Regions from separate parts of the Priestia sp. FSL W8-0001 genome, predicted to be linked through region 3. Evidence: riboswitches for the same ligand, from Rfam matches in the RefSeq annotation. Region 3 holds a riboswitch; each other region holds the start of a gene.
What was found. A riboswitch is a leader RNA that binds a small molecule or an ion and turns the genes downstream of it on or off. The one in region 3 is predicted to bind cobalamin.
Positions count from the first base shown of each region.

Region 1: another riboswitch for cobalamin. It lies ahead of metE (5-methyltetrahydropteroyltriglutamate--homocysteine S-methyltransferase); the one in region 3 lies ahead of MKZ18_RS18875 (ribonucleoside-diphosphate reductase subunit alpha).
Region 2: another riboswitch for cobalamin. It lies ahead of MKZ18_RS08385 (ABC transporter substrate-binding protein); the one in region 3 lies ahead of MKZ18_RS18875 (ribonucleoside-diphosphate reductase subunit alpha).
Region 4: another riboswitch for cobalamin. It lies ahead of MKZ18_RS12120 (cobyric acid synthase); the one in region 3 lies ahead of MKZ18_RS18875 (ribonucleoside-diphosphate reductase subunit alpha).

Region 1 covers NZ_JBBPAL010000001.1:2,287,116-2,290,268, forward strand. Annotated here, with positions in the region: gene metE (5-methyltetrahydropteroyltriglutamate--homocysteine S-methyltransferase) at 1-1,871, opposite strand, end outside; cobalamin riboswitch at 2,013-2,199, opposite strand; gene MKZ18_RS12150 (glucose 1-dehydrogenase) at 2,377-3,126, opposite strand; gene MKZ18_RS12155 (DHH family phosphoesterase) at 3,151-3,153, opposite strand, start outside.
Region 2 covers NZ_JBBPAL010000001.1:1,587,029-1,590,181, reverse strand. Annotated here, with positions in the region: gene MKZ18_RS08390 (adenosylcobinamide amidohydrolase) at 1-552, opposite strand, end outside; gene MKZ18_RS08385 (ABC transporter substrate-binding protein) at 638-1,579, opposite strand; cobalamin riboswitch at 1,742-1,923, opposite strand; partial or broken gene MKZ18_RS08380 (DinB family protein) at 2,126-2,629, opposite strand; gene MKZ18_RS08375 (thioredoxin family protein) at 2,820-3,134, opposite strand.
Region 3 covers NZ_JBBPAL010000001.1:3,588,794-3,591,946, reverse strand. Annotated here, with positions in the region: gene MKZ18_RS18880 (IS1182 family transposase) at 1-650, opposite strand, end outside; cobalamin riboswitch at 1,151-1,336, shown strand; gene MKZ18_RS18875 (ribonucleoside-diphosphate reductase subunit alpha) at 1,519-3,153, shown strand, end outside.
Region 4 covers NZ_JBBPAL010000001.1:2,281,978-2,285,130, reverse strand. Annotated here, with positions in the region: gene MKZ18_RS12130 (YhdT family protein) at 1-7, shown strand, start outside; gene panF (sodium/pantothenate symporter) at 4-1,464, shown strand; cobalamin riboswitch at 1,463-1,647, shown strand; gene MKZ18_RS12120 (cobyric acid synthase) at 1,755-3,153, shown strand, end outside.

The DNA.
Region 1 (3,153 bases), 1.3 Mb from region 3:
AACGCTTCAACAGTAGCATTTAAATACGCGGCTTGCTTTTCAGCTCGAATTGGCAATCCTTCTCGCAGCGCAGGTTCATCTACTTGTATCATGTGAACACCGGCTTCTTCAAGCGCTTTAACTTCTTTTCGAATGGCTAATGCAATTTGATTCATGCTTTCATACTTCGAGATGTCTGTACGTGGGAATGACCAGTTTAAGATGGTAATTGGCCCCGTCAGCATTCCTTTTACGACTTTTTCGGTTAAACTTTGAGCATAGACAATTTCTTTAACCGTCATCGGCTCGACTAAATAGACATCTCCGTATACAACAGGTGGTCTTACGCAGCGTGAACCATATGATTGAACCCAACCGTTTTTCGTTGTTAACATTCCGCCTAAGCGCTCACCAAAAAATTCAACCATATCCGTACGTTCAAACTCACCGTGAACCAGCACATCAATACCAATTTCTTCTTGAATCTCAATCCAGCGCTTTGTTTCTTCTTTTATAAACGCTTCATACTGTTCGTTCGTTAACTGACCTTGCTTCCATTTTAAGCGCTTCGAACGAACCTCTGCTGTTTGTGGCAAGCTTCCAATTGTTGTAGTTGGTAAAAGCGGTAAATCAAACTTTTCTTTTTGCAAACGCTGGCGCTCAGCCACAGAAGCACGAGATAAGGCTTGATCATCAATCTGTTCTAGCTCTGCTCTCGTTTTCGCGTGAACGCGGTTTGCAACCTTCGAAAATGCCTCAATCTCTTGCTGATGTGCTTTTACTGCTTCGCTATCCCCTTTTAAAAGGTCCTTTAAAAGTTCTAGCTCAGTCAGCTTTTCTTCAGCAAAACTTAAGCCTGCTCGAATATCAGCTGGTAGCTCTTGTTCAGTTTCTACCGTTACAGGGACATGAAGCAGTGTACTAGATGGCTGAACAATTACCTCTTCTTTACCCACTAATTTTTGCAATTCACTTACAAGTGCAGCTTTTTCAATTAAGTTACTTTTCCACACGTTACGACCATCAATAACGCCTGCAAAAAGCTTTTTCCCTTTTGGAAAACCGTGTGCTTTTATCGCTTCACTATTTTTTCTCTCATCATGTACAAAATCCAACCCAAAAGCATTCACAGGAAGGTTCACAACAGATTGGTAATTATCTAATGCTTCAAAATACGTTTGGATGATAAGTTTAGCACCAGGTACTTCCTCTGAAATACGCTGATAAAATGCCTCAACATCCTTCCAGTACCCTTCTGCTTTATTCGTTACAAAAATTGGTTCATCAATTTGAATCCACTCTGCTCCCGCTTCATGTAACTCCTTAATCACTTGAATATAAAGCGGAGTTAATTGAGCAAATAAGCTCGATACTTCTTCTTGTTTAAATCCTTTGCCTAATAAGATAAAGGTTGCTGGCCCAATTAGAAGAGGCTTACCGTTAAGTGCCAATTCGTCCTTTGCTTTTTGCCAATATGCTAATGGTCTGTTTTCATTCAATGCTGGCGTTACGTCAGTAAACTCTGGGACAATGTAGTGATAGTTGGTATTAAACCACTTAGTCATCTCACATGCCTCTGCTTCTTTGTTCCCCCTTGCCATTGCATAATATGTATCAAGAGCGGATAGATTTTGCTTTTTGAAACGAGCTGGAATAATATTAAACATAACCGCCGTATCAAGCATGTGATCGTAATAACTAAAGTCACCTACTGAAACAAAATCAATCCCCTTATCTTTTTGAATACGAAGCTGATTAACATACAACTCATGAAGTTGGTTGTGCAGCTCTGCTTCCGTTGTTTCCTGCTTCCAATAAGATTCAATTGCTTTTTTCCATTCTCTGTTTCTACCGATTCTTGGATACCCAATTGTTGCTGTATTCACTGTCATTTCAATCTCCTCGTTTCGTCTATTTTTCTGCAATAAAAAACTCTCTGGAAAGAGAGTTAGACGACAGCTTTAAGAAGTATTGAACAACATATACTTTTGTTTCAATACCAAGCTAATCACCTCTCCCTATTACGCGTAGGTTGTGAGTGCAAACAACAGGCAGGTCTCCTGACTTAGAATCATCACCTATTATCACCTTCCCGTTTCATAAACAGTGGTTTACTGATAATAGGCTCCTCCTTACAGTGGCGCGACCGCGTCGGATTTTCACCGATCTTCCCTTTTAAGCTAAAACTAGTGTCTTAGCACCTTTTGCATGAACATATTCACTTTATACACTAATTCCTTTTCAATTAGGAATTGAACATAACGATACATGATTTCGATAAGTAAATCAAGTCTGATTTTTCTAAATTTTAAAAAGAATACGCTTTCATATAACTGTGTTTTTATACAAAATAAAAATAGCAGGCTATAGGTATAGCCTATAGCCTGCTTACTTTAGTTAATGTTCATAAATCATCTTGCGCGTCATTCCACCATCGACAACTACGTTCGTCCCCGTTACAAAATCATTGTCTGGATGCGTCAGGTAAAGGCACGCTTTTGCAATATCTGCTGGAGTGCCAACTCGGTTAGACGGATGCTGAGCATGATCAACATCTCGAAGCTCCTCATATTGCTGAGTTTCAATCCAGCCAGGAGAAATTGCGTTGACGGTAATCTTGTCTGGTCCAAGTGAAATGGCAAGAGCATGCGTTAGCGCCACAATGCCACCTTTTGTAGCAGCGTATGCTTCGGTGTGTGGCTCTGACATAACGGCACGCGTAGAAGCTAAGTTTACAATTGAACCACCTATTTTGTTATTTCGCATCACTTTTGCAGCTTCTCTTGAGCATAAAAATACGCTTCGTAAATTAAGATTTATGATATCATCCCATTCATCTAGCGTTAACTCATACGGAGACTTCCACTTTGTTACTCCAGCATTATTAACCAGAATGGTAATCGTACCATAAGCTGAAACAGTTTCTTTCATGAGGTTGATAACATCCTCTTCTTTTCTTACATCTGTGTGAATAAACATTGCCTGTGCACCTGCTTCACGCAGCGTTTTAGCATGCTTCTCCCCTTGTTCTTCATCAATATCTGCGATTATCACTTTGGCACCTTTTTTGGCATAGGCGCTTGCCACACCTTTTCCAATTCCATTTGCGCCACCAGTTACCACAACAACCTCACGTTCAAATGTCAAAGTCATCCCTCCTCTACACTTAGTTTA
Region 2 (3,153 bases), 2.0 Mb from region 3:
TTGTCCCAGAGCCGTCATGGACCCACCGTACTCATACATGCTACCGGTTTGGCTTGCGGCAATACAAATGCTATCAGTAGATGTTCCTGTCGCAAGCGTCTCTGTGTTCGAATCTTGCACTCCCAGCTCGTAAAGCATTCGCGTTTTCACTTCCGTTGCTGCGATAAACAGCTGTAAAAACGCAGCATCCGTTAATTTCCCGTCAATAAATATGAACATATTAATCGTTCCAGGCCCTGAAGAAAATGGAGTAATATCATCAGACGTCAAATCAACGGCATTACCAACTCCGGCAGTAATAATAGATGAGACTGTAAGACCATCTTTACAATATGTATAAACCGATTTGTTCCGTAAATAAACAGCCGTCATCAACCCTACTACTTTATCATAAACGAAGCCTTTTTCTTTTAAAAATACTCTATATTCTTCAGCAGGTGAATCAGCACGGTAGTATTTGTGTACAAAACGATTATAAAAAACGTTAGTCTCAAGCATACCATCTCCTAGTACGCCTGAACTGTACGCTTTAAACGGTATACTTGTTTTCATCGTTAATAATTCATCATCCTGCTCAAGACGTAACGATAAAAAAGGACCAATTCCTTTTTGAATTGGAATATGGTCCTTTTCTCGATTAATTATACACCTCAGGATATACGGCTTTCGCGAACTCTTCTAACCCTTCTACAATTCGTGGTCCAGGTCGATTTGTTTTATTAGAATCAACGTTTACGATTTGATTTTCTTTTACAGCTGTAATATCGCTCCATGCTGGACGATTTTTGATTTCGTTGGCGTCACCATCATATGTTGTAACGATTGTATCTGGATTTAGCTCAACCACTTTCTCTTCCGAAAGTTTTACCCATCCCTCTTCATTTCCAGCTACGTTTTCTGCTCCGATTATTTTAATCATTTCATCCATAAACGTACCTTTACCAGTTGTATAAATCTCAGGCGCAGGTGAAACCTCTACCCATACTTTCTTACGATCTTCGTCTTTAATTTCTTTCGCTTTTTCTTCAATTTCTGAAACAGCAGCTTTCATTTCTTTTACTGTTTTATTTGCTTCATCTGTTTTGTTCGTTAGTTTTCCGATGTTCCCAATCGTTTCATACACAGTATTGAAATCAGTTGCATCATTTACAACAAATAATGGAATACCAGCACTTTCAATTTGCTTAAAAACTTCATCCGACATTCCCATGCTTGAACCATGAGCTAACACAAGGTCTGGATTTAATGCAATAACTTTTTCTGCGTTGATATTCATATCTCCTACCTGCTCTTTTTCTTTCACGCTTGCAGGATAATCATCGTTGCTTGTTACTCCGATTAATTCTTTTTCAAGACCTAACTCATAGACGATTTCCGTGTTACTTGGCATAAGAGAAACAATTTTCTTGGGTGCTTGTTCAACCGTTACTTCTTCTCCTCTTGCATCTTTAACCGTAACAGCTTGCTCTTCTGATTGCTTTGTTTGCTCTGTTTGTTTGCTTCCTTCATCAGTTGCCCCACACGCTGCAAGAACAACAAGGAACATCGCAACAATAACAGATGATAACCACTTTTTCATTTTGATAACCCCTCCTAATTATGTATCGGTTATGAAGTCGCTCAGCACACATAAAAAAACTTTACTTTCAATCGAAAGTAAAGCAGGTAACGTTAAATGATGCGAATGACTTTCGCATTGTTTATGTACGTCAAATACCCTGCTTCCCCTCTCCTCGAAGGTTTCACAGTTGACAATAAGGCAGGTCTCCTGACTTACGTATATGATGTACTAAGCCTTCCCATTTTTCAAACAGTGGCATCTTTAGACATCTAACGTTTACAGTGGCGGGACCGCGTTGGACTTGCACCAAACTTCCCTTTTCACTCAATGTTAAATTTGAGACCTTATTGCTTCACGATTATTCACCTGTCTTAGTATAACGCACTCCATTCAAAATGGAAATAGAAAATCGACATAACTTTCATACATTTTAGGTCAGAAGTTCTAGCAAAGTAATAGTAAGATATAAACATTTTTGCTATTGTATCATTATGATAGGCTGAAAATTTAGGGGTAAGTCTTTGGAGTCTGTGAAAAGACTCTTTTTTTATAGCCTAATTACTTTTAAACAGGAGGGTTTTCCACGCCTACACCAACCCATCCTTCTTTGGTGGGACCGTATACACCAAAAGGTTCAATTCCAGCTTGACGCATAAGTACCGTAACTTGTCCACGGTGATGAATAATATGTTTGATTAATCCCATTAAAATTTGAGCATTCGTCTCTTGTCGACCAAAGGCTGTTTGAACTTCTTTTAACGCTTCATCTGTCCACTGCTGGTTAATAGCTTTCGCTGCTTGTAAGCTAATTCTATTGAAAACTCCAGCAATCTCTTTAGCGGAAGAGGGTACATGTTCAGCATTTGCTAGCTAATCTATCTCCAACCCAAAATGAGCCAAATAGTCTGGAATATTTGTTGTAAAGTGCCACACAATTCTTCCTAGAGTACGACCTTCTGTATAAACTTTTTGAGTTAACGCCTGATCAGTTAGGCCTTCTAAAACTTTTTGAGTTAGCATGGCTTCGCGGTTCCACTCTTTAATAAAATCTTCTACTGTTATGTACATTCAAAACCCCTCCATATTACCATGTATTCCCACATTTAAATTATAAAACGTACGTTCGTGTTCTACAAGCTTGTTTTTATCTAATAAAGTGTTTAAAGACAAGAAAGACTCTTAAAAAATAAGAGCGGGACGTTTAGCAAAACTCTATACAAAAAAGCTACTTGCTTATGTAAACAAGTAGCTAATCAACTTAGATTGAACTTAAAAACTCACGCACTGCTTCAGGTGTTTTTGCATTTGCACTATGAAGATGTGCAATTTTCTCACCATTTTTATAAACAAGAAGAGACGGAATTCCCATTACATTGTTTGCTGCAGAAAGTTCTTCAAACTCATCTTTATCCACTTCAAACCAAGCTTTATCTTGGTTTTCTTCAATAATTTCACCAATAAACATATCAAGGCGTTTACAGTCTGGACACCATGTTGTTGTGAAGATACCAACGCTTAGCTCTTCTCTTTTGATTTGTTCATGAAACTGCTTTTCCTCTGTAATCTTTTTCATTACTAAATCCTCCAATACC
Region 3 (3,153 bases):
ACATAGTAACCACTCTCTGGATCGGTGGTGCTTTCTTTGATTTCTTTCTTCTCTTCCTTCTCAAACTTGTCCGGAGGAAATGGTTTTTTTCCGTGATCTTCCCGGTCCTGGTTAATCTCTTCTTGAAGGCGTTCCTGATACGCGCGTGTCTCTTTGCGAACGACTTTCTTTTCAAATTTGCGTTTGTTCGCACTCGCTTTAACATGGGTCGAATCCACGAAAACGTGCTCGGCACTGATTAGCTTTTTCTCGGCAGCTTCCTTTAAGATGCGATAGAAAATCTGTTCAAACAGATCGGTATCTTTAAAACGGCGTTCATAGTTTTTTCCGAACGTAGAGAAATGAGGCACTTTATCGTGGAAACCATACCCAAGGAACCAGCGATAGGCCATATTGGTTTCCACTTGTTCAATCGTTTGGCGCATGGACCGGATTCCAAACGTGTATTGAAGGAAGGTCAATTTAATTAAGATGACAGGATCAATACTGGGACGACCGATTTCTGAATACATGTCCTTCACCAAGTCATAGATGAACGAAAAATCAAGTGCTGCCTCTATTTTACGAACCAAGTGGCTGGCCGGTACCAATTGATTTAACGTAATCATTTCTAATTGATCTCGTTGAATGGGATTATGTTTCGAAAGCATGTCAATCACCTCAAGTTATGTAGTACTTCCATTGTAAAATAAAAAAGACTGTAGGCAAACTGGATTTCTTCCAGTTTGTCTACAGTCTGAAATCCACTTTAAAAGTGGATTTTTTATTGTGAGTTCGGTTTTTAAAAAAATTTTCTTTTTATTTATATAGCAGCTGTCTAGTCATGTGAAAAAAAGTTTGATTAAATTTCATAAATCAAATAGTACAACCAATCCGAGAAAACATGTTATGATGGAATAGTTTGATGAAAAATAAGACTGTTTGTAGTGGCTAGTTGCTAATACCTAACAAAACTTTTAAAAATTTCTTTTTTTACATATGTTTAGGAAACCTTACTTAACAAAGGCGTAAATCAGTATGTTAAGTAAGGGTGGGGTAAATGTGCGGGAATTTATTTTGAAAAAGATATTGTAGTTCTGTAAGTTGTCCCTTATAATGTGTTTATAACACAACATCTTGTTTTTGATTAAAACTTCATATACTATATTTTGTGTTTTCCAGTAGAAAAGGTGTCTGAAAAAAGACTTAAAAGGGAATTTGGTGTAAATCCAAAACTGTCCCCGCAACTGTGAATGCTGATGAAATAAGGAATAGCCACTGTGAGTAACGATCATGGGAAGGCCTTAGAGTAAAGCGAAGCATAAGTCAGGAGACCTGCCTTTTTTATGACGTTTTATCTTCTTCGGGAGGTGAGAGGATAGAGCGAGGATTGAGAAAAGACATTTTGTCTTCTTTTATCTTCGTTCTATTCGCTCACTGCGTCAGGTGAGCGATTTTTTTATGCTGGAGAAAAAGGAGGAACTTATTTTTATGATTAATACAACAGATTTAAATAAACTTGAAAAAGTAAATTATGATATGAAACTACTTGGTGAAAAATTTCCACAACTTGATTTTTCATGGTATGAGGAAAAGGTAGTAGAAACAGTTGCTGCGAAAGAGAATATGACGGACGAAAAAATAGCAAATGTTTTTATTTTAGCAGCACTTGAGCGAATTTCAATGGATGAGCCAGATTGGACATATGTAGCAGCTCATATCTATTTACAAGAGCTATATCGCAAAGCTGCCGCCAATAGAAAATACGATCAAGCTGAAAGGTACGGCTCATTTTATAAGCTTATTACAGAGCTTACAGATATGGGGATTTATAGTACACAGCTTTTGGATACATACTCTGTGGAAGAGATTAATGAGCTAGGCTTAGCCATTGATTATACAAAAGATAGCCTATTTACGTATATTGGCCTGTTGACATTAGCTGATCGCTATTTAGCAACATCACATGATAAGCGTGTATACGAGCTACCGCAGGAACGCTTTTTAATTATTGCTATGACACTCATGGCAAATGAAAAGAAAGAAGAGCGTTTAGCGCTGGTAAAAGAGTCATATTGGGCACTTTCAAACCTTTACATGACAGTGGCAACGCCGACATTAGCGAACGCAGGAAAAAGCTATGGACAGCTATCAAGCTGCTTTATTGATACGGTTGATGATAGTTTACGAGGTATCTATGATAGCAATACGGACTTAGCTACGCTAAGTAAAAACGGTGGTGGAATTGGCGTATATCTAGGTCATATCCGTAGCCGAGGTAGCGATATAAAAGGGTTTAAGGGCGTATCATCAGGAACAATTCCTTGGATGAAACAGCTTAATAACACAGCAGTTAGTGTTGATCAACTGGGTCAACGTCAAGGGGCAATTGCTGTATATCTAGACGTATGGCATAAGGATATTTTTTCTTTCTTAGATGCACGTTTAAACAATGGAGACGAGCGTCAGCGTACGCATGACTTATTTACTGGCGTTTGCTTGCCGGATTTATTCATGGAAGCTGTTGAAAAACGTGAAGACTGGTACTTGTTTGATCCTCATGAAGTTCGTACGGTAATGGGTTACTCGCTAGAAGATTTCTATGATGAAGAGGAAGGCAGCGGCTCCTTTAGAAATCGTTATCGTGAATGTATTGAAAATGAATCCCTATCAAGAGAAAAAGTGCCTGCGATTGAAATTTTTAAACGAATTATGATTTCACAATTAGAAACAGGAACACCATATATGTTCTACCGTGATACAGTGAACCGTGCTAACCAAAACCGTCATGAGGGCATGATTTATTGCAGTAACTTATGTACAGAAATTACGCAAAATCAAAGCATGACAACAGTGGTTGAAGAAATCACAGAAGATGGAAAAATCGTCATTACAAAGCAACCAGGTGACTTTGTCGTTTGCAATCTATCGTCTATCAACTTAGCACGTGCAGTAACGGAAGATGTACTTGAACGCCTTGTGCCCATTCAAGTTCGTATGCTAGATAACGTAATTGAACTGAATAACCTTCCAGTTCTACAGGCAAAACTAACAAACCAACGCTATCGTGCTATCGGTTTAGGTACGTTTGGCTGGAACCATTTATTAGCTCTACAAAAGATCGCTTGGGAAACAGAAGAAGCTGTTCAGTATTGCGATGAGTTATATGAAAAA
Region 4 (3,153 bases), 1.3 Mb from region 3:
CGAATGAACTGGGCTGTTGTTGTTCCTCTTGTTGTGTTTGTTCTATTAATTTTTGCGATTGGCTTTATTACCGCTAAAAAAACAAGCACGGCAAGTTCATTTATTAATGATTATTTTCTAGGAAGCAGAGAGCTTGGAGGGTTTGTTCTTGCCATGACGATGGTCGCGACGTACGGAAGTGCGAGCAGCTTTATTGGTGGTCCTGGTACAGCATATCAAACCGGACTTGCTTGGGTACTATTGTCCGTGATTCAAGTTGTAACAGGTTACTTTGTTCTCACAACTCTTGGCAAAAAATTCGCCATTGTTTCGCGAAAGATGAATGCCGTTACGCTTGTTGATTTTTTGAAAAAGCGATATGAAAGCAATATTGTTGTGATTGTTTCTGCTGTAAGCATTGTCCTTTTTCTATTTGCTTCTTTAGCTGCTCAGTGGGTTGGAGGAGCTAGATTAATTGAAGGTTTTGTAGGCATTTCATACAAAAGTGCGCTTGTCATCTTTGCAGTCACCGTACTTGTTTATGTATCAATTGGTGGGTTTCGTGCTGTCGTACTAACCGATGCCCTGCAGGGAATTGTAATGCTTGTAGGGACGATTATTTTACTAATCGCTACTATTTATGCTGGCGGCGGTGTCGAAGCAATCATGAAAGACTTAGTGAATGAAAATCCAAATCTTGTGACCCCGTACGGAGCAGATCGTTCATTAACACCGCTTTATGTGTCATCATTTTGGATTTTAGTTGGAGTAGGAGTTGTGGGACTGCCACAGGTGGCCGTTCGAGCGATGTCTTATAAAAACTCGAAAGCGATGCATCAAGCCATGCTTATCGGTACGGTAGTAGTTGGTGTGATTATGTTAGGGATGCATCTTATTGGTGTGTTTGCTCGTGCTGTAATTCCAGGAATTGAAGTGGGAGACACTGTGATGCCGACGTTAACTCTTGAAGTATTACCACCTTGGTTAGCAGGAGTTGTACTTGCTGCGCCGATGGCAGCCATTATGTCGACGGTAGACTCTATTTTATTAATCATTAGCTCTGCTATTGTAAAAGATTTGTATTTAAACTACGTTAATCCGAAAGCAAAAGAGCAGCAGGTGAAAAGATGGAGCTTCTTAACAACAATGATTATTGGAATTTTAGTATTTTTGTTTGCTATTAACCCACCTGATTTACTCATTTGGTTTAACTTATTTTCATTTGGTGGACTTGAAGCAGTATTTATTTGGCCAATTGTGTTAGGATTATATTGGACAAAAGGAAATAAATATGGAGCAATTTCGGGAATGGTGACGGGGCTTTTAGTGTATATTTTAATTCACACATACGCTCCTAACCCATTTGGCATGCATACGGTTGTGCTTCCCGTTGTTCTGTCTTTATTGGTTTTTGTAACTGCAAGTATAATGACACAATCAAAAACAAAGAACCTACAAGAACAGCTTCGTAAAAAATATTTATAAACGATTATGTTTTAAAAGTGCCTTATGCGTTTAAGGATAATAGGGAAATCGGTGGAAATCCGATGCAGCCCCCGCTACTGTAAGTGTGGATGAACCTGCAACAAACCGCTAGCAATGAGCTAGGAAGGTGCAGAAGTAAAGTGAAGCACAAGCCAGGAGACCTGCTTTTAAACATTAACTCTTATTTTTCGGCGGGGAAAATAGGTGACGTGCACATCAAAAGAATAAAGATGTTGTCATGAAGCCTTGGTTTTTAGCCAAGGCTTTTTGCTATGAAAGGCGTGATACAGATGAAAAAAGCAATTCCTCTTATGATTCAAGGAACGCACTCGGACGCTGGAAAAAGTTTACTTACAACTGCTTTTTGCCGAATTTTTGCAGAAGATGGTTTCAAAACAGCGCCGTTTAAATCACAAAATATGGCACTTAACTCTTATATTACAAAGGATGGAAAAGAGATTGGACGTGCTCAAGGAATTCAAGCTGAAGCTGCTGGAGTGGAAGCAACGACCAATATGAATCCGGTTTTAATCAAACCGACAAGAGAGTATGAGGCGCAGGTCGTCGTTCATGGTGTTCCTTTGCAAAATATGTATGCGTACGAGTATAGGAAAGATTTCTTTGAAACCGGACGTGAGATTATCACCAAAGCGTATGAAGAGCTTGCTTCTGAGTACGAGCATATTGTCATTGAAGGAGCAGGGAGTCCTGCTGAAATTAACTTAAACGACCGTGAACTTGTGAATATGCGAGTAGCTGATATTGCACAGTCTCCCGTTATTTTAGTAGGAGATATCGATAAGGGAGGCGTTTTTGCTAGCTTAGTAGGAACAATTCAGCTGCTTCCAAAAGAGCATAAGTCAAAAGTGGTAGGTGTGATTATTAATAAATTTCGAGGTGACTTGTCGCTGTTGCAACCAGGGCTTGATTGGTTTGAAGAGTATACGGGACTTCCTGTTCTAGGCGTCGTTCCTTATCTGGATGATGTGGAGATTGATGCAGAAGATTCACTTGCTTTAACTACGTACCCTACTCTTCCAAATCCAGCTAAAGAACTTGATGTTGCCGTTATTTCTTATCCTCGCATGTCGAACTTTACAGATCTAGATCCTATTCGTTTTGAAGATGATTGCCACGTAAGGCTTGTGACAAAACCTTCTCAGCTTGGAACGCCTGATTTAATCATTTTACCTGGGAGCAAGAATACGTTAGAAGACGCAAAGTACTTGTATGAAACGGGCTTAGCAGAAGCTATTTTGACAAAGAAGAATAAGGTGGATATTGCTGGAATCTGCGGTGGGTATCAAATTTTAGGTGAAGTGATAAGTGACCCAAATGAAGTGGAATCAACCCAAAAATCTGTTAAAGGGCTAGGTCTTTTACCTATTGAAACTGTAATGAAAACAAAGAAGCGAACAGAACGGGTAACGGGAAGGGCTATTTTACACGATGAGTCCTATCAAATTGAAGGTTACGAAATTCATATGGGCGAAACAACGTCTACCAAGCCAACTGTACATTTTGCTGAGCTAAATGGTATAAAAGAAGGAGCAGTTTTTGGTCGCGTCATTGGTACATACATACATGATGTTTTTCATAATGATGGCTTTCGACGTGCATATTTAAACGATATTCGACAGCAAAAAGGATTAGTGCCGATTAAGAAAACGTTTAATAGTAGGGCGCGAA